DNA from 3 places in the Rathayibacter sp. VKM Ac-2801 genome. Region 3 is predicted to be linked to each of the others. Evidence: predicted binding sites of a transcription regulator. Region 3 holds the regulator's gene; each other region holds the start of a gene.

Region 1 (5,466 bases), on a different replicon from region 3:
GCACGTCCCACTTCTTCGAACTCCCCCGGGTCCAAAGTCGTCCAGTCGTAGCCGTCGCTGGGCGATCCGGGACGATACGGCCAGCGGCCAAGCTCATCGATGACCTGCTCCCGCGTCAGCTCTCCCGCGTCGTAGCGCTGGGCAATCTCGTAGGGCGTCGCGCCGGAGAATCCGGGACGCACGTCGGGCACCGCGGCCGCGGACTTCAACGCGCTGTTGACCGAGGGCTGCGAGATACCGATGTCGCGCGCGAGCTGCGACTGCGTGGTGCCTTCGGCCGCCGTGCGCAACGCGCGGAGGTACGACACGCGAGTCACGACCTGCAAGCTGCGCAGCCGGCGAACAGTGTCCCCATTGGGCCTCTCAGCGATCGACACGGCAACCACCTCCTATAGAACATTCTATCTCAGCGCGAGAGCCGCCGACAGTGGTTACCGTGCGTGCGCTGTTGCCAGCTCTCCCCAGTGCGTTGTCGCGCGCAGTGACAGCGCTTCGCGTTTCATCGTCCATACCGGTCCCTTGCGGATGCCGGCGAGGCCGAGCCCGACCGCGGAGCGGCCGTGACGCTTCGTCACGGCGTCGATCGTGGCGCCGATGCCCTTGGTGTCGAAGTCGTTGTCGAACACGTCGAGCAGGGCGTGAGAGCCCTTCGCGGACAGGTTGGTGAGGATCACGCCGGCGCGCACGTAGCGCGCGCCTTCGCGCAGTCTGGGCACGAGGGTGCCGGTGGCGGCCTTGACGATAGTCACCGGATCGTCGGTGGGGACGGGGAAGCCAGCCATGCCGCCGGCGGACTCGTAGGGCGCGTCGGCGTAGGGCGACGTCGACGCGAACACGCTCATCGTCTTGGTGACCGACCCCTGCGCTCGGAGGCGGTGCGCGGCGCGCTGCGCGTAGACGGAGAGCACCTGTTCCATGTCCGCGATCGTCGTCACGGGTGAGGAGAACGAGCGCGAGAAGATCAGCTGGTCCCGAACCGTGCGTGCGGCCTCGAGCGGGATGCAGTCGATTCCGCGCAGCTCGTAGACGGAGCGCTGCAAGACGACGGAGAACTTCTTGCGGATGAGCGCGGGGTCCGCGTCGCGGAGGTCGCGGATCGTGTGGATGTTCAGCTCTGCGAGGCGCTTGGCGGTGCGGCCAGCGACGCCCCACAGCTCGGTGACGTGCTGGGAGGCCATGAGGCCGTCCATCTGCTCGGGTGTGTACCAATCGGTGTCGCACACTCCCCCGAGGCTCGGGTGCTTCTTCGCCCCGCCCTTGTTGACGAACTTCGCGAGAGTCTTGCTCGGCCCGAAGCCGACGCACACCGGCAGGCCGACGTTCTTCGCGACGGCCGCGCGCATTGCTCGGCCGATCTTCTCCCGCTCCGTCACATCGCCGTCGACTCCGACGAAGCTCTCATCGATCGAGTACACCTCCTGCCAGGCGGAGTACCGGCCCAGCAGCTCCATGACGCGCGCGGACAGCTCGCCGTACAGCTCGTAGTTGCTCGAGCGGGCGATGACCTCCGGGAGTCGGCCGGCTCTGATCAGAGGTTCGATCTTGAACCAGGGGGTGCCGTTCTCGATGCCGAGCTGCTTCACCTCGTCGGAGCGGGCGACCACGCAGCCGTCGTTGTTCGACAGGACGACGACGGGCCGCCCGCTCAGCTTGGGATCGAACAGGCGCTCGCACGACACGTAGAAGGAATTGACGTCGATGAGGCCGATGCGGCGCTCAGAGCGCACGGTGGAGCCGGTGCAGGCAGACGGTGACGACGCCCCACACCTGGAGGTCGCTCAGCTCGGGGACGACGATCGGGGGATAGTCGGGGTTCTCGGCACGCAGCACCACTCCCCCGCGGTGCAGTTCGAGCCGCTTGACGGTCAGCTCGCCGTCGAGAATCGCGATGACGACGCTGCCGTGGGTCGGTGTGATCGAGCGGTCGACCACGAGCTCGTCGCCGTCGCTGATGCCGGCGCCGGTCATGCTCTCGCCGGACACGCGGACGATGAACGTCGAGGTCTTGTCGCGGATCAGGTGGTCATTGAGGTCAAGAGAGCCGTCGAAGTAGTCCTGCGCCGGCGACGGGAAGCCTGCGGCCACCGCGTCGCCGGTGACGAGGAAGGCGATGGAGACGGCCTCCTCGGCCGGTGTGGCTATGCGGTCCACGACGGTGACGCTCATGCCACCCTCCCTCGCTTAGTCGAACGTGTGTTCGAACGCGTTCGAGTGTATGTCGACTCCACCGACATGCGATCACGGCCCAGGCGGCGGGCGGCTCGACAGGTTTCGGTCGGGCGTGTCCTACCCAGATACCTATATAGGTATCTGGGTAGCTTGCTATCTGTGTAGGTATCAAGATAGGTTGCGACCATGCAGACGATGATGATCTACAGCGAGAGCGGTGGTGCGACCAAGAGCACCACCGCCGTCTCCCTGGCGACAGTGGCGGCGGAGGACGGCAAGCGCGTCATCCTGATCGACCTCGACCCGCGCGGGGCGACGACCAAGTGGCTCGACGCGCAGCCCGTCGACGTCGGCCTCGACGTCGGCGCGATCCTCGGCAACCAGGACCCGCGGGGGTGGGCGGACGAGCTGGCCGTGCCGTCACCGTTCCACGAGAACCTTCGAGTCATCCCGTCCGACCGCAGCGTGAGTGCCCGCGAGACGGACGACCCGGGGGAGGTCGGGCATCGTCTGGCCGACTCGCTCGAGGGAGTGCCTGCCGACCTGGTGATCATCGACTGCCCGAACCGCCAGGGCGGCTCACTGATCTTCAACGCTCTGACGGCGGCCGAATCGGTGATCTACGCGGCCACGCCGACCGCGGACGGCGTAGACGGGTTCCTGGGGGCACAGGAGAGCGTGATGCGCTACAACGCCACCAGCGGCCGCCAGGCGGTCGCTGAGGCCGGCATCATCGTCGGCGGCTACAAGGAGACGGTAACGCCGCGCGAGGCGACCCACAGCATCGAGCAGATGCGGGGGACGGGCCTTCTGCTGACGCCGCTCATTCCACATCGGACGATCGTGGGGGAGGTCCGGTACTCGCACGACTGGTACGGCCGCTTCCGCAAGGGAGCCCCCGTCGCCCAGGCATACCGAGAACTCGCACGAAAGGTGATCCGATGACCAACGAGGACCGCCCCCAGAGCCTTCCCGCTCGACGGGCACAGCCGGCGCCGGACCGGCGCGACCCGATCGACTCGAAGCCGCGCCCGGCGCCGGCTCCTGCTGTGGCCGCACCGGCGACGTCGGCCCCGGCGCGAACGGGTGCCACGGCTCCTCGTTCTCGGCCGCGGAAGGCGCCTACGGAGGTTCTGCACGCCGATATCGAGGCGGAGCTGTCGTACTACGTCGAGGACCTGCGCGTCGCAACAGGACGAACCAAGCGCGACATTGTGGAGTCGGCGCTGCGCGAGTACCGCGATCGCAACCCGCTGGCCTAGCCAGCCGCGTGGTACTAGATAGCCAGATACCTATATAGGTATCTGGCTATCTTGCTTTTGACGGGGCGTCAGAGCGTGGCTGCGCACCAGGTTGTGACGGCCTTCTCGAAGACAGCCGGGTCAGCGTTCCATTCGAGGGCGTGAGCGGAGGGCCGGGCGGGCACGAGAGGAGCCTGCTCGTGCGTCTGGCTGAACGCACGGGAGTCGCTGAACGGGGTGGTGCGGTCACCTTCGGAGTGGATCAGGAGTGCGGGCACGGGGACTTGCACTGACGCTCGGGTCCAGTCGAGAGCGTGGAAGTCCAACGGAACCGGCGACCCGAGGAGGCGGCTGAGGATCGGCGTCGCGAGGGCGGCTATGGCCGCGGAGGCGATGACGCGGGGGACGCCGGCATTGGCGGCGCTGTAGAGCACGCTGCTGCGCCAGCTGAGGACGGGGGAGACGAGGATCAGCCCGGCGATCTGCGAGCGGTGCGCCGAGCTCGTAGCGAGGCGCAGAGCGATCGACGCTCCGCTCGACCAGCCCACGAGCAGGACGCGGCGGGCTCCGCGCTCGAGCGCGAGAGCGATCGCGGCGTCGACGTCGGGCCACTCCGTCTGCCCCAGGGTGAAGGCATCCAGCGGCGCAGGCGGGCCTTCTCCGTCGCCTCGGAACGAGGGGACCAGTGAGGTGTACCCGGTCCTTCTGAGGGCGTGAACGGAGCGGAAAGCGCCGTCTCGTCCGGACAGGCTGCCGTGAACGTGGATCGCCCAGGTGCTCGCGGCGTCTCCGTCGCCGGGGAACAACCACGCGGGCGCGTCGCCCAGCTCAGTTGCGACCGGAACCTCCCGGGCCTCGGGGTCAAGTTCTTTCGCCGTGGCAAACACGTTGCCGATTGGTCGGCTGACGGAGCCGGCGGCGGGGGAGGGGCTGCCGGGAGGGACGGTCAGCGTTCGCTCGATGCCGTCCGCTCCGGTGCGCAGAATCGGGCCGAGAACAGCGTGCCGAGATTCGTCGTCGTAGAGCAGCCCGAGGGTACCGTCCTGCTTGGTGATCGGCGTGGGCGCGAGCACGATGCGATCGGGCGCCGGAACGGCGGCGATTGGTGTCGGCTTGCTGCGCTGGGGTCGGATGACGCGGCCGGCCACGGTCGCGACGATCCCGACGCCGGCGGCACCGACGACGGCGGCGGGGATCGCGATCCAGAGGGCTCCCACGAGGGCTACGCGGCCTTCCCGATGCCGTTGCCGCCGATGACCCGAGGGGTGAATGCCCGGTCGGGTGAGATGAGCGCCCGCAGGCGCTCGAGCGCAGCACACGCGGCGGGAGTGAGGTCGATGTCCCCTCGAACCTGAGCGTTCTTGGTGCTCACGAGCACCTGCTGAGCGTGAGCGATGAGTCGGCGCTCTCCGAGATAGGTGGTGATGGTCGGCCGCTCAATGAGGTTGTGGCGGACGGCGTAGCGCGACGCGCGAGCGACGACGAGGCGGTGGCGGATGGGGAGAACGATCGCGGTCCATCCGATGCCCAGCATGATGATGAGCAGCCCGAGGAAGAAGGGGATTTCTGCAGCGTTCCATGCGGAGTAGCGGAAGGCGTCTCCGCCGTATCCGAAGTGCGAGGCGGTAAGGAAGCCGATTTCGATCAGGCATCCCACGGTTGTCACGGCGAAGCCGGTGGTGAACACGACCTGCACTCCGCGCCAGTTGCGGCGGGCGTTGATGATCGAGGAGACGGACAACCACACGAGAGTCGCCATGTAGGCCGATCCGTAGAGCCACACGGCCGTCTGGTCGAGGCGATCGATGATGAAGTCCTTGCTCGTGTCTCCGCGGTCGCGGATGAGCAGGAACGGGACGATGTAAGAGCCGAACATGAGGGCGAGGCCCCACCGGCTGCCGATGCGGCCTTCGCCGCCGGCGCGACGTCCGAGAGCTTCACGGAAGAACCAGAATGCGGACGTGGCCGCGAGGTCGCGGACGAGGGTGATCACGTTGGATCCACCCAACAGGGTGTCGTAGGTGTCGAACGGGACTGGCCAGCCGTAGGTGGAGAG
Region 2 (5,466 bases), 910 kb from region 3:
AGGCGGCTCCGGCGAAGAAGACGATCGCCGTGACCGCTCCGGCCGCGGTCGTCAGCCAGGCGGAGCGGGGGTACAGCCCCAGCAGGACCAGGTTGCCCGTCATGTTGGCGGTGAAGATGCCGCCGAGCAGGAGGAACGCGAACGCATCGGTCGCGCCCGAGGCGATCGCCAGCAGCACCAGGGCGAGCCGCAGGCGCGCAGGTCCGGTCACCGCCGTCACGCGGGATCCTCAGCCATGGAGCTGCCGCCAGGTGACGATCTGATCGCCGCGGAGCTCGTAGCTCCCGAAGCAGCGGAGCCAGTGGCCCTCCCCCGTGTCCGAGCGGAGGTGCAGGGCGTGCTCGGTGAGGACGATGCTGCCGGCGACGGCGATCGTGACGAGGGCGATCCGGATCTCGGTGAACGCCCGGTGGACCTCGTCGCACATCTCGAGGACCCGCGCCCGCCCCGCGATCTCCTGCGAGCTCGACGCGCTGTAGACGACCTCCGGATGCAGGAACGGGATGAGCTGGCGGCTGTCGCGAGCGCTCCACACCTCGAGGAAGTCGCGCACGACCAGCTCGTTCTCGATCATCGCGACGCCCCGCACCGACGCGTCCTGCCAGCTCTCGGCCATGGGTCCTCCCGCCGTACCCGCACCGACACTCGTCGATGGCGACGAGCCTGCCCGAGAGCGCTCCGAGCGCCTACGCGTCGGATGACCCGATCTCCCCGGCGCCGGCGGTCACCGCGCGTGCGCTGTCGCCAGCTCGCCCCAGTGCGTCGTCGCCCGGAGCGAGAGTGCGTCGCGCTTCATCGTCCACACCGGACCCTTGCGGATCCCCGCGAGCCCGAGGCCGACCGCGGAGCGGCCGTGGCGCTTCGTCACCGCGTCGATCGTGGCGCCGAGGCCCTTCGTGTCGAAGGCGGTGTCGAAGATCTCGAGCAGCGCGTGGGAGTTCCGCGGCGACAGGTTCGTGAGGATGACGCCGGCCCGCACGTAGCGAGCGCCCTCGCGCAGGCGCGGGCGGAGCGTGCCGATAGCGGCCCTCACCATCGCCACCGGGTCGTCCGTGGGCACGGGGAAGCCGGCGAGGCCCCCGGCGGACTCGTAGGGCGCGTCCGCGAACGGCGACGTCGACGCGAACACGCTCATCGTCTTGGTGACCGACTCCTGCGCGCGCAGGCGGTGGGCGGCGCGCTGCGCGTAGACGGAGAGCACCTGCTCCATGTCGGCGATCGTCGTCACCGGAGTGGCGAACGAGCGGGAGAAGATCAGCTGGTCGCGGACGGAGCGGGCGGCCTCGAGGGGGATGCAGTCGACGCCGCGCAGCTCGTAGACGGAGCGCTGCAGGACGACGGAGAACTTCTTGCGGATGAGCGCGGGGTCCGCGTCGCGGAGGTCCCGGATCGTGTGGATGGACAGCTCCGCGAGGCGCTTGCCGATGCGGCCGGCGACCCCCCACAGCTCGGTGACGTGCTGCGAGGCCATCAGCGCGTCGAGCTGCTCGGGGGTGTACCAGTCGGTGTCGCAGACGCCGCCCAGGCGCGGGTGCTTCTTCGCTCCGCCCTTGGTGACGAACTTCGCGAGCGTCTTGCTCGGCCCGAACCCGACGCACACGGGCAGGCCGACGTTCTTCGCGACCGCCGCCCGCATCGCCCGGCCGATCTTCGCCCGCTCCCCCACGTCGCCGTCGACCCCGAGGAAGCTCTCATCGATCGAGTAGACCTCCTGCCAGGCGGAGTAGCGGCCCAGCAGCTCCATCACGCGGGCGGACAGCTCGCCGTACAGCTCGTAGTTGCTCGAGCGGGCGATCACCTCCGGGAGGCGCCCGGAGCGGATCAGGGGTTCGATCGTGAACCAGGGCGTCCCGTTCTCGATGCCGAGCCTCTTCACCTCGTCGGAGCGCGCCACCACGCAGCCGTCGTTGTTGGAGAGGACGACGACGGGCCGGCCGGCGAGCCTCGGGTCGAACAGGCGCTCGCAGGAGACGTAGAACGAGTTCACGTCGACCAGGGCGATGCGCCGCTCAGAGCGCACGGTGCAGCCGGTGGAGGCAGACGGTGACCACGCCCCACACCTGGAGGTCGCTCAGCTCGGGGACGAGGATCGGCGGGTACTCCGGGTTCTCGGCCCGCAGCACCACTCCCCCCGGGCTGAGCTCGAGGCGCTTGACGGTCAGCTCGCCGTCGAGGATCGCGATGACGACACTGCCGTGCGTCGGCGTGATCGACCGATCGACCACGAGCTCGTCCCCGTCGCTGATACCGGCGCCGACCATGCTCTCGCCCGAGACGCGGACGATGAACGTCGACGTCCTGTCGCGGATCAGGTGGTCGTTGAGGTCGAGGGACCCGTCGAAGTAGTCCTGCGCGGGCGAGGGGAATCCGGCCGCCACCGCCTCGCTGGTGACGAGGAAGGTGACGGCGACGGCGTCCGAGGCCGGAGTCGCGATGCGGTCCACGACGGTCACGCTCATGGCAGGCTCCCTCCTCGTCCCATCGAACAGGTGTTCGAACGGGTCCGAGTGTAGGTCGGTGGCACCGACATTCGGCCTCCGCCCGCTCGCGGGCGGACGGCGCGGCGAGCGGGGTGCTCCTGCGCTAACGTGAGCCGTGGCGACCCTGACCCTGTCGTCGCTGTTGCGCCGCGTGCTCGGAAGGCGACGCGCAGCCGCTCCCTCGACGAGAAGGAGCGCTGCAAGTCGTCGACCGCTCCCGACGCGGCCGCGCGCGGGCCCGGGGAGGTCTGCGTGCCGGGTATCGATGCCGGCTGTCCCGCGTGCCGGCCGGCATCTCCTGCTTCAAGGAGCACACCATGGTCGATTCTCGTGAGCAGCTGCTGCTGCGCACGCTGACGTTCGTCGCGGACACCCTCGTCGACGACTTCGACGTCGTCGATTTCCTGCACGAGCTCGTCGAGCGGTGCACGAGCATCTGCGACTGCGACGACGTCGGGCTCGTCCTCGCGTCGGCACAGGGCGAGCTCCTCGTCATGGCCAGCACCAGCGAGCGGATGCGGGTGGTGGAGGCGGTGCAGCTGTCCTTGAACAGCGGCCCGTGCATCGACTCCTTCGTCACCGGCGACGTGATCACAGCGGGAACGCTGGAGGAGATCCAGCGGCGGTGGCCGCTGTTCGCAGCCGAGGTCGAGGCCTCCGGATTCCACTCCGTGCACGCCGTGCCCCTTCGTCTCCGGGGGACGGTGATCGGGTCGCTGAACTTCTTCCGCGACCGCTCCGGCGCCCTCGACGCGAAGGACATCCGAGCCGCGCAGACCATCGCGGACGTCGCCACCATCGGCCTCATCCAGGAGCGCGCGATCCGGGAGGTGACCGCCGCCCGCGACCAGCTGCAGCACGCCCTCACTGCGCGGATCCTCGTCGAGCAGGCCAAGGGCGTCATCTCCCACGACCGGGGCGTCGACATGGAGGAGGCCTGGGCGCTCCTGCGCCAGCACGCGCGCGCGACGCGGGCCCGTGTGGTCGACGTCGCCCAGAACGTCGTCGAGAGGCGACTGCGCCTCTGACCCGGCTCGCGCCCCTCCTCCTCCCCGTCTGACCTGTCCGGCGTCGGGGGGCTTCCTCGACGGGCCCGGGCGCCTGAGCGCGGCGTAGACTCGCCCTCCTCCGCCGACGCGCAGTCGCCCCTCACCGCCGGTCCGCCACCGACCGTCGTCCCGCGTGCGGTCCCGGGCCGCCCGCCCCTCAGCCGGGCCGGAGCCCACGGAAGGAACCGCCATGAGCATGGAAGGCGCGGCCTGGAGCTCGCTCTACAAGATCTCGACCGTCCGGAACGGCGACCACGGCGTCTCCCGCGAGTCCGTCCGGCGGATCATGACGTTCGCCGTCCCCTACCGCTCGAAGCTGCTGGTCTTCATCAGTCTCTCCGTCGTCGGAGCGTTCCTCGCGGTCGCGACGCCGGTGCTCGCCGGTCAGGTGGTCGACGTCATCGTCGCGCGGGGCGAGGTCGCCACGATCGTCCGCCTCGCCATCGTCATCGCCCTGGTGGCCGTGGCCGACGCGGCCGTCTCGCTCGTCACGCGCTGGTACTCGGCGCGCATCGGCGAGGGCGTCATCCTGGACCTCCGCACCGCGGTCTTCGATCACGTCCAGAAGATGCCGATCGCGTTCTTCACCCGCACGCGGACGGGCGCCCTCGTGAGCCGCCTCAACAACGACGTGATCGGGGCGCAGCAGGCCTTCAGCGGCACGCTGTCCGGCGTGGTCACGAACCTCGTGGCGCTGATCCTCACCCTGGTCGTCATGCTCAGCACGTCCTGGCTCGTGACGGTCCTCGCCGTCGTCATGCTCCCCGTCTTCCTCGTCCCCGCACGCCGCATGGGCGGGCGCCTCGCCGCGCTGCGCCGCGAGGCCGCCGACCACAACTCCGCCATGAGCACCCAGATGACCGAGCGCTTCTCGGCGCCCGGCGCGACCCTCGTCAAGCTCTTCGGCCGACCCGACGAGGAGGCCGAGGAGTTCCGCGTCCGCGCCGCCCGCGTCCGCGACATCGGGGTCCGGACCGCGATGCTGCAGTTCGTCTTCTTCACCGCGCTGATGCTCGTCTCCGCTCTCGCCCTCGCGCTCGTGTACGGGCTCGGCGGCGTCCTCGCGCTCTCCGACCGGCTGGACACCGGAGAGGTCGTCACTCTGGCGCTCCTCCTCACCCGCCTCTACGCCCCGCTGACCAGCCTCGCGAACGCGCGGGTGGAGATCATGAGCGCAGTGGTCAGCTTCGAGCGCGTCTTCGAGGTGCTCGACCTCGAGCCGCTCATCCAGGAGAAGCCCGGCGCCGCCGTCGTCCCCGAGGGTCCGGTGTCCGTCGAGTTCGACGACGTCCGCTTCGCCTACCCGTCGGCGGACAAGGTGTCCCTCGCCTCCCTCGAGGAGGTCTCCACGCTGGACACCCGCGGCGGCGAGGAGGTGCTGCACGGCGTGTCCTTCAGGATCGAGCCGGGGCAGACCGTCGCCCTGGTCGGCACGTCCGGTGCCGGCAAGTCCACGATCGCGCAGCTCCTCTCGCGCCTGTACGACGTCGACAGCGGCGCCGTGCGCCTCGCGGGCACGGACGTCCGCGACCTCACGTTCGCGGCGATGCGTCACACCCTCGGCATGGTGACGCAGGACGGCCACCTGTTCCACGAGACCATCCTGTCCAACCTGCGCCTCGCGCGGCCGGAGGCGTCCGAGGACGAGGTGTGGGACGCCGTCCGCCGTGCGCGCCTCGAGCCGCTCATCCGCTCCCTGCCGGACCAGCTGGACACGATGGTCGGGGAGCGCGGCTACCGGCTGTCCGGGGGCGAGCGTCAGCGGATGACCATCGCGCGGCTCCTGCTCGCCCAGCCGCGGGTCGTGATCCTCGACGAGGCGACGGCGGCGCTGGACTCGACCTCGGAGGCCGCGGTGCAGGCGGCCCTCAGCGAGGCGCTCGAGGGGCGGACGGCGATGGTGATCGCGCACCGGCTCTCCACCATCCGGAGCGCCG
Region 3 (5,466 bases):
CACCATCGACCCGGTGAAGTGGCCGCCGATCAGGTGCAGCGCGAAGCCCTCCGGCTCACCGGTGTGGACGAGGTAGGGGCGCCCCGAGATGTCGACGACCGCCTGCACGAGGGCCTCGTCGAGGGGGACGAGCGCGTCGCCGAAGCGGGAGATCCCGGCCTTGTCGCCGAGCGCCTGGCGGATGGCCGTGCCGAGCACGATGCCGATGTCCTCCGCCGTGTGGTGGATGTCGATCTCGATGTCGCCGCGGGCCCGGACGCGCAGATCCGTGAGCGAGTGCTTCGCGAACGCCGTCAGCAGGTGGTCGAAGAAGGGCACGCCGGTCTCGAGGTCGGCGACGCCCGTGCCGTCGAGGTCGAGCGAGAGCTCGATGCTCGACTCGCTGGTGGCACGGCTGAGGGAGGCGGTGCGCCCGGGTGCGGCGCTCGGGGAGGTCATGCCTCCCAGTCTATTCGCGCCGGGTCACCGCTCCCCGGGCGGCGCTCACTCGCGCGAGAGCGCCACCGCGGGGTCGGAGGACGGGGCGGGGAGCGAGGCGAGCGCCTGGAGGAACGCGGTCGTCTCCTCCTCGGTGCCGGCGCTGACACGGAGGTGGTTCGGGATGCCGACGTCCCGGATGAGGACGCCGCGGGCGAGCAGGCCCTCGAACACGGCGGCCGGGTCCTCGACGCCGCCGAAGAGGACGAAGTTGCTGCCGGTCGGGTAGGGGCGGTAGCCGAGGGCGCGCAGGCCGTCGATCATCCGGTCGCGCTGCACGATGATCTCGCCGACCATCGCGAGCATCTCGTCGGCGTGGGCGAGGGCGGCGGTCGCAGCGGCCTGGGTGAGGGCCGACAGGTGGTACGGGAGGCGGACGAGGCGGAGCGCGTCGATCACCGCGGGGTCGGCGGCGAGGTAGCCCAGACGGACGCCGGCGAAGGCGAAGGCCTTGCTCATGGTGCGGGACACGAGCAGGCGCGGGCGGCCGGGGAGGAGGCTCAGCGCGGTGGGCGCGTCCCTGCCGGCGAACTCGGCGTAGGCCTCGTCGACGACGACGATGCCGTCGGTCGCGTCGTAGACCGCCTCGATCACGGCGAGGTCGAGCGGCGTCCCGGTCGGGTTGTTCGGAGCGCAGAGGAAGACGATGTCGGGCCGGGACCGGCGCACCTGCTCGGCGGCGTACTCGGCTCCGACCTCGAACTCCGCCTCGCGCGGAGCGGGGATCCACTCGGTCCCGCTCCCCGACGCGAGGATCGAGTACATCGAGTAGGTGGGCGCGAAGCCCAGCAGCGAGCGTCCGGGACCGCCGAACGCCTGCAGAACGTGCTGGAGGACCTCGTTCGATCCGTTCGCAGCCCACACGCCGTCCGCGGTGAGCCCGTGCCCGAGGTAGCCGGCGAGGGAGTCGCGCAGCTCGCGGAACTCGCGGTCGGGGTACCGGTTGACCGTCCGCAGCGCCTCGGAGACCCGTCCGACGATGTCGGCGATGACGTCGTCCGGAACGGGGTGGGTGTTCTCATTGACGTTGAGGGCCACGGGCACGACCGCCTGGGGCGCGCCGTACGGGTGCTTGCCTCGGAGGTCGTCGCGGAGGGGCAGGTCGTCGAGAGTCGTCACCAGGGAATGGTAGCGAAGCGCCCGAGGCGGACGGCCGGGCCGCCCGGCTCAGCCGACGGTGTCGTACTCGGCCGGGATGGCGAGGCGCTGCCCGGGCTCGACCCCCGCGCTCGAGAGCTGGTTGAGGGAGAGGATGTCATCGACCACGTCGCGCGGGTCCGCCTGCGGGGCGAGCTCCTCGGCGAGCGACCAGAGCGACTCGCCCGCGTGGACGGTGACGTACTGGAACTCGACCGCAGCCGCATCGCTCGACGCGACCGCTCCGCCGCCGTTGAGCCCGAAGGCGAAGGCGCCCGCCACGATCGGCAGTGCGCCGAGAGCGGCGACCACGGCGCGGCCGCGGCGGGTGAGGCGCAGCCGGGTGCTGACGATCCGCGCACCGCCGGAGGCTTCCGCCGGCTCGGGAGCGGACGGCAGGACCTCGACGGGCCGAGCCGCGGAGGAGTGCTGCAGCAGGCGGGAGGTGAGCTGTGCGGTCATGGGATCGCTCCTTTCAACAGGGATTCGGGGAGGCCCTCGGCCGGGAGGGCCGCCCCGAACGCCTGTACCGAACATATCTTCGAATGACCGAGCGGTCAAGGAACCGTCCGGGCTGATCCGCGGGCGGGCCCGCGCGCGACACACTCGAACGAATGTTCCGCGTCGGGACTCGCGGCGGATACAGTTTCGAGAGCCTGGTCGTAGTACAGCAGCGACCACCGACATTCCTTGTCGGGTCGCGACCGGGCGGGCGCGCACGCGGCGTGCGCACCGGGAAGAGGGAGCATCGTGAGCGACGCGCAGACGGCCGGGACGCCGGCCGCCAAGACGAGGGCGGCCGCGGGCCGGCGCCGGAAGAGCCTGAGCGCCAAGCAGCTCGCGATCCTCGACGCGATCCAGCGCTCGGTGTCGAGCCGCGGCTACCCGCCGAGCATGCGCGAGATCGGCGACGCGGTCGGCCTCGCCTCGCTGTCGAGCGTCACCCACCAGCTCAACCAGCTCGAGCTCAGCGGCTATCTGCGCCGCGACCCGAACCGGCCCCGCGCCCTCGAGATCCTCATCGACGTCCCCAGCTCGACGGAGGACGACGGTTCGTTCGAGTCGACAGCGACGGTCGGCGACGCGGCGATGGTCCCCCTCGTCGGCCGGATCGCGGCGGGCGTGCCGATCATGGCCGACCAGCAGATCGACGAGGTGTTCCCGCTGCCCCGTCAACTCGTCGGCAAGGGCGAGCTCTTCATGCTCAAGGTCGTCGGCGAGTCGATGATCGACGCCGCGATCTGCGACGGCGACTGGGTCGTGGTCCGCTCGCAGCGCACCGCCGAGAACGGCGAGATCGTGGCGGCCATGCTCGACGGCGAGGCCACCGTCAAGGTGCTGCGCCAGCGCGACGGCCACACCTGGCTGCTCCCCCGCAACTCCAACTTCGAGCCGATCCTCGGCGATGAGGCCGAGGTGCTCGGGAAGATCGTGGCGGTCCTCCGCTCGGTCTGACGCCGGTCGGGCAGGAGGGGCCCGACCGGGATGCAGCCGGTCGGGCCCTTCTGCGTTCGACGGGCGCCGACGATCGGGGCGCGCGCCCCCTCCGTCGCGGTCGGGGGACGGCGGAGGAGGGCTGCCGCCTCCCCGTCGCCGAGCGCCCGGCCGCCGCAGCGGGTCGAGGGCGCGAGACGCCGCACCTCCTCCCGGATGCACGGAGCGCCCGCCTCCCGGACGGGGAGACGGGCGCTGCGATGGTGGGGATCAGGCCTGGGCGGCCGCCCGCGGAACCGCGAACTCGGTGAGCGAACCCGCCAGATCGGCGTGCACGAGGGCGACCACGTGCGTGCCGCCCTCGACGTACTGCGTCGACAGGATCCGGCCGCTGCGGTGCAGATGCGAGATCACGTCGCCCCGGTCGTACGGCACGAGCAGGTCGATCTCGACGTCCGGCTCGGGCAGGATCTCGGCGATCCGCGCCTCCAGCTCGTCGATGCCCTCGCCGCTGCGCGCCGACACGAAGACCGCGTCCGGAGCGAGACCGCGCAGCACCAGGCGCGTGCCCTCGTCCACGAGATCGGCCTTGTTGAAGGCGATGATCTCGGGGATGCTGCGGGCGCCCACCTCTCCGATCACGTCGCGCACGGTGGCGATCTGCCCGGCGGGATCGGGGTGGGAGGCGTCCACGACGTGGACGATCACGTCGGAGTCCGCCACCTCCTCGAGCGTCGACCGGAACGCCTCGACGAGCTGGTGCGGAAGCGCTCGCACGAAGCCGACGGTGTCGGCGAGCGTGTACAGGCGCCCGTCCTTCGTCTGGGCCTTGCGGACGGTGGCGTCGAGGGTCGCGAAGAGCGAGTTCTCGACGAGGACGCCCGCATGCGTCATCCGGTTCAGCAGGCTTGACTTGCCGGCGTTCGTGTAGCCCGCGATCGCCACCGAGGGGACGGCGTTGCGCTTGCGGTTCGCGCGCTTGGCCTCGCGGGCGGGCTTCATCGCCGTGATCTGCTTGCGCAGGCGTGCCATGCGGGTGTGGATGCGGCGGCGATCGAGCTCGATCTTCGTCTCACCCGGACCGCGCGAGCCCATTCCGGCTCCCGCACCCACCTGGCCTCCGGCCTGGCGGGACATCGACTCGCCCCAGCCGCGCAGTCGCGGGAGCAGGTACTCGAGCTGCGCGAGCTCGACCTGCGCCTTGCCCTCGCGGCTCTTCGCGTGCTGGCTGAAGATGTCGAGGATCACCGCGGTGCGATCGATCACCTTGACCTTCACCACGTCCTCCAGCGCGCGGCGCTGGCTCGGTGCGAGCTCGGTGTCGGCGACGACCGTGTCCGCGCCGAGCGCGGCGACGAGCCCCGCGAGCTCCTGGGCCTTGCCCTTGCCGAGGTAGGTGCTCGGATCGGGGTGCGGGCGGCGCTGGAGCAGGCCGTCGAGGACCGTTGCTCCCGCCGTCTCCGCGAGCGCGGCGAGCTCGTGCAGCGAGTTCTCCGCGTCCTCCAGCGAGTTCTGCGAGTACACGCCGATGAGCACGACGTTCTCCAGGCGCAGCTGGCGGTACTCGACCTCGGTGACGTCCTCGAGCTCGGTCGAGAGGCCGGCGACGCGTCGCAGCGCCTGCCGGTCGTCGCGGTCGAACTGCTCGCCGTCGCTGTTCTCGCCCTCGTGGCCGGCGCTCTGCAGCGCCTGGGCTCCACCCGCGACGAAGCGCGAGTACCCTGCCGAGCGCGACTGCGCGTTCGCCAGGACCCTCGAGACGACGTCCACGGCCTCGGTCGTGTCGGTCTCGTTCAGGTCTTCCGTCATCCGGATAACACTAACTCCTCAGGTCTTGATAGGTTCACTTCTCATGGCCGCCGAGCACTACTTCTCGAGTACTCCCGACGGCGACCTCCGGCCCCGCAGGATCCGGGCCCGCCTGGCCGGCCGCGACCTCGAGGTCACGACGGCAGGAGGGGTGTTCAGCCCCGGTCACGTCGATCTGGGCACGCGCGTCCTGCTGGACGCAGTACCCGACGCCCCCGCTGACGGGGACCTGCTGGATCTCGGCTGCGGTTGGGGGCCGATCGCCCTCGCGCTCGCCCTCGCCTCCCCCGACGCCCGGGTGTGGGCGGTCGACGTCAACCAGCGGGCGCTCGAGCTGGTCCGTCGCAACTGCGAGGAACTCGGCGTCCTCAACGTCAACGCCGTGCTGCCCGAGGATGTTCCCGACGACGTGCGCTTCCGCACCGTCTGGTCGAACCCGCCGATCCGCATCGGCAAGGAGGAGCTGCACCTCCTGCTCGAGCGCTGGCTGCCGCGCCTCGAGGAGGGCGCGGACGCCTGGCTCGTCGTGCAGCGCAACCTCGGCTCCGACTCGCTGCAGACCTGGCTGGGCGCAGCGTTCGCCGGACGGCTCGACGTGCAGCGCGTCTC

The links. The regulator LexA, encoded in region 3, represses DNA repair genes until DNA is damaged. The targets are predictions, from matches to a motif close to TCGAACANNTGTTCGA.
Positions count from the first base shown of each region.
Region 1: umuD (translesion error-prone DNA polymerase V autoproteolytic subunit) is a predicted target of LexA. The motif match lies at 2,186-2,201, and genes of this name have one in related genera.
Region 2: umuD (translesion error-prone DNA polymerase V autoproteolytic subunit) is a predicted target of LexA. The motif match lies at 2,482-2,497, and genes of this name have one in related genera.

Region 1 is NZ_CP047184.1:13,119-18,584, forward strand. Features, by position in the region: gene GSU45_RS16805 (hypothetical protein) at 1-377, opposite strand, end outside; gene GSU45_RS16810 (Y-family DNA polymerase) at 432-1,727, opposite strand; gene umuD (translesion error-prone DNA polymerase V autoproteolytic subunit) at 1,717-2,166, opposite strand; gene GSU45_RS16820 (ParA family protein) at 2,356-3,114, shown strand; gene GSU45_RS16825 (hypothetical protein) at 3,111-3,431, shown strand; gene GSU45_RS16830 (alpha/beta fold hydrolase) at 3,500-4,627, opposite strand; gene GSU45_RS16835 (hypothetical protein) at 4,633-5,466, opposite strand, start outside.
Region 2 is NZ_CP047183.1:458,034-463,499, reverse strand. Features, by position in the region: gene GSU45_RS02120 (YoaK family protein) at 1-220, opposite strand, end outside; gene GSU45_RS02115 (nuclear transport factor 2 family protein) at 230-616, opposite strand; gene GSU45_RS02110 (Y-family DNA polymerase) at 725-2,020, opposite strand; gene umuD (translesion error-prone DNA polymerase V autoproteolytic subunit) at 2,010-2,459, opposite strand; gene GSU45_RS02100 (GAF and ANTAR domain-containing protein) at 2,798-3,508, shown strand; gene GSU45_RS02095 (ABC transporter ATP-binding protein) at 3,720-5,466, shown strand, end outside.
Region 3 is NZ_CP047183.1:1,365,654-1,371,119, reverse strand. Features, by position in the region: gene hisB (imidazoleglycerol-phosphate dehydratase HisB) at 1-438, opposite strand, end outside; gene GSU45_RS06295 (histidinol-phosphate transaminase) at 484-1,599, opposite strand; gene GSU45_RS06290 (LysM peptidoglycan-binding domain-containing protein) at 1,645-2,076, opposite strand; gene lexA (transcriptional repressor LexA) at 2,437-3,069, shown strand; gene hflX (GTPase HflX) at 3,319-4,857, opposite strand; gene GSU45_RS06275 (methyltransferase) at 4,901-5,466, shown strand, end outside.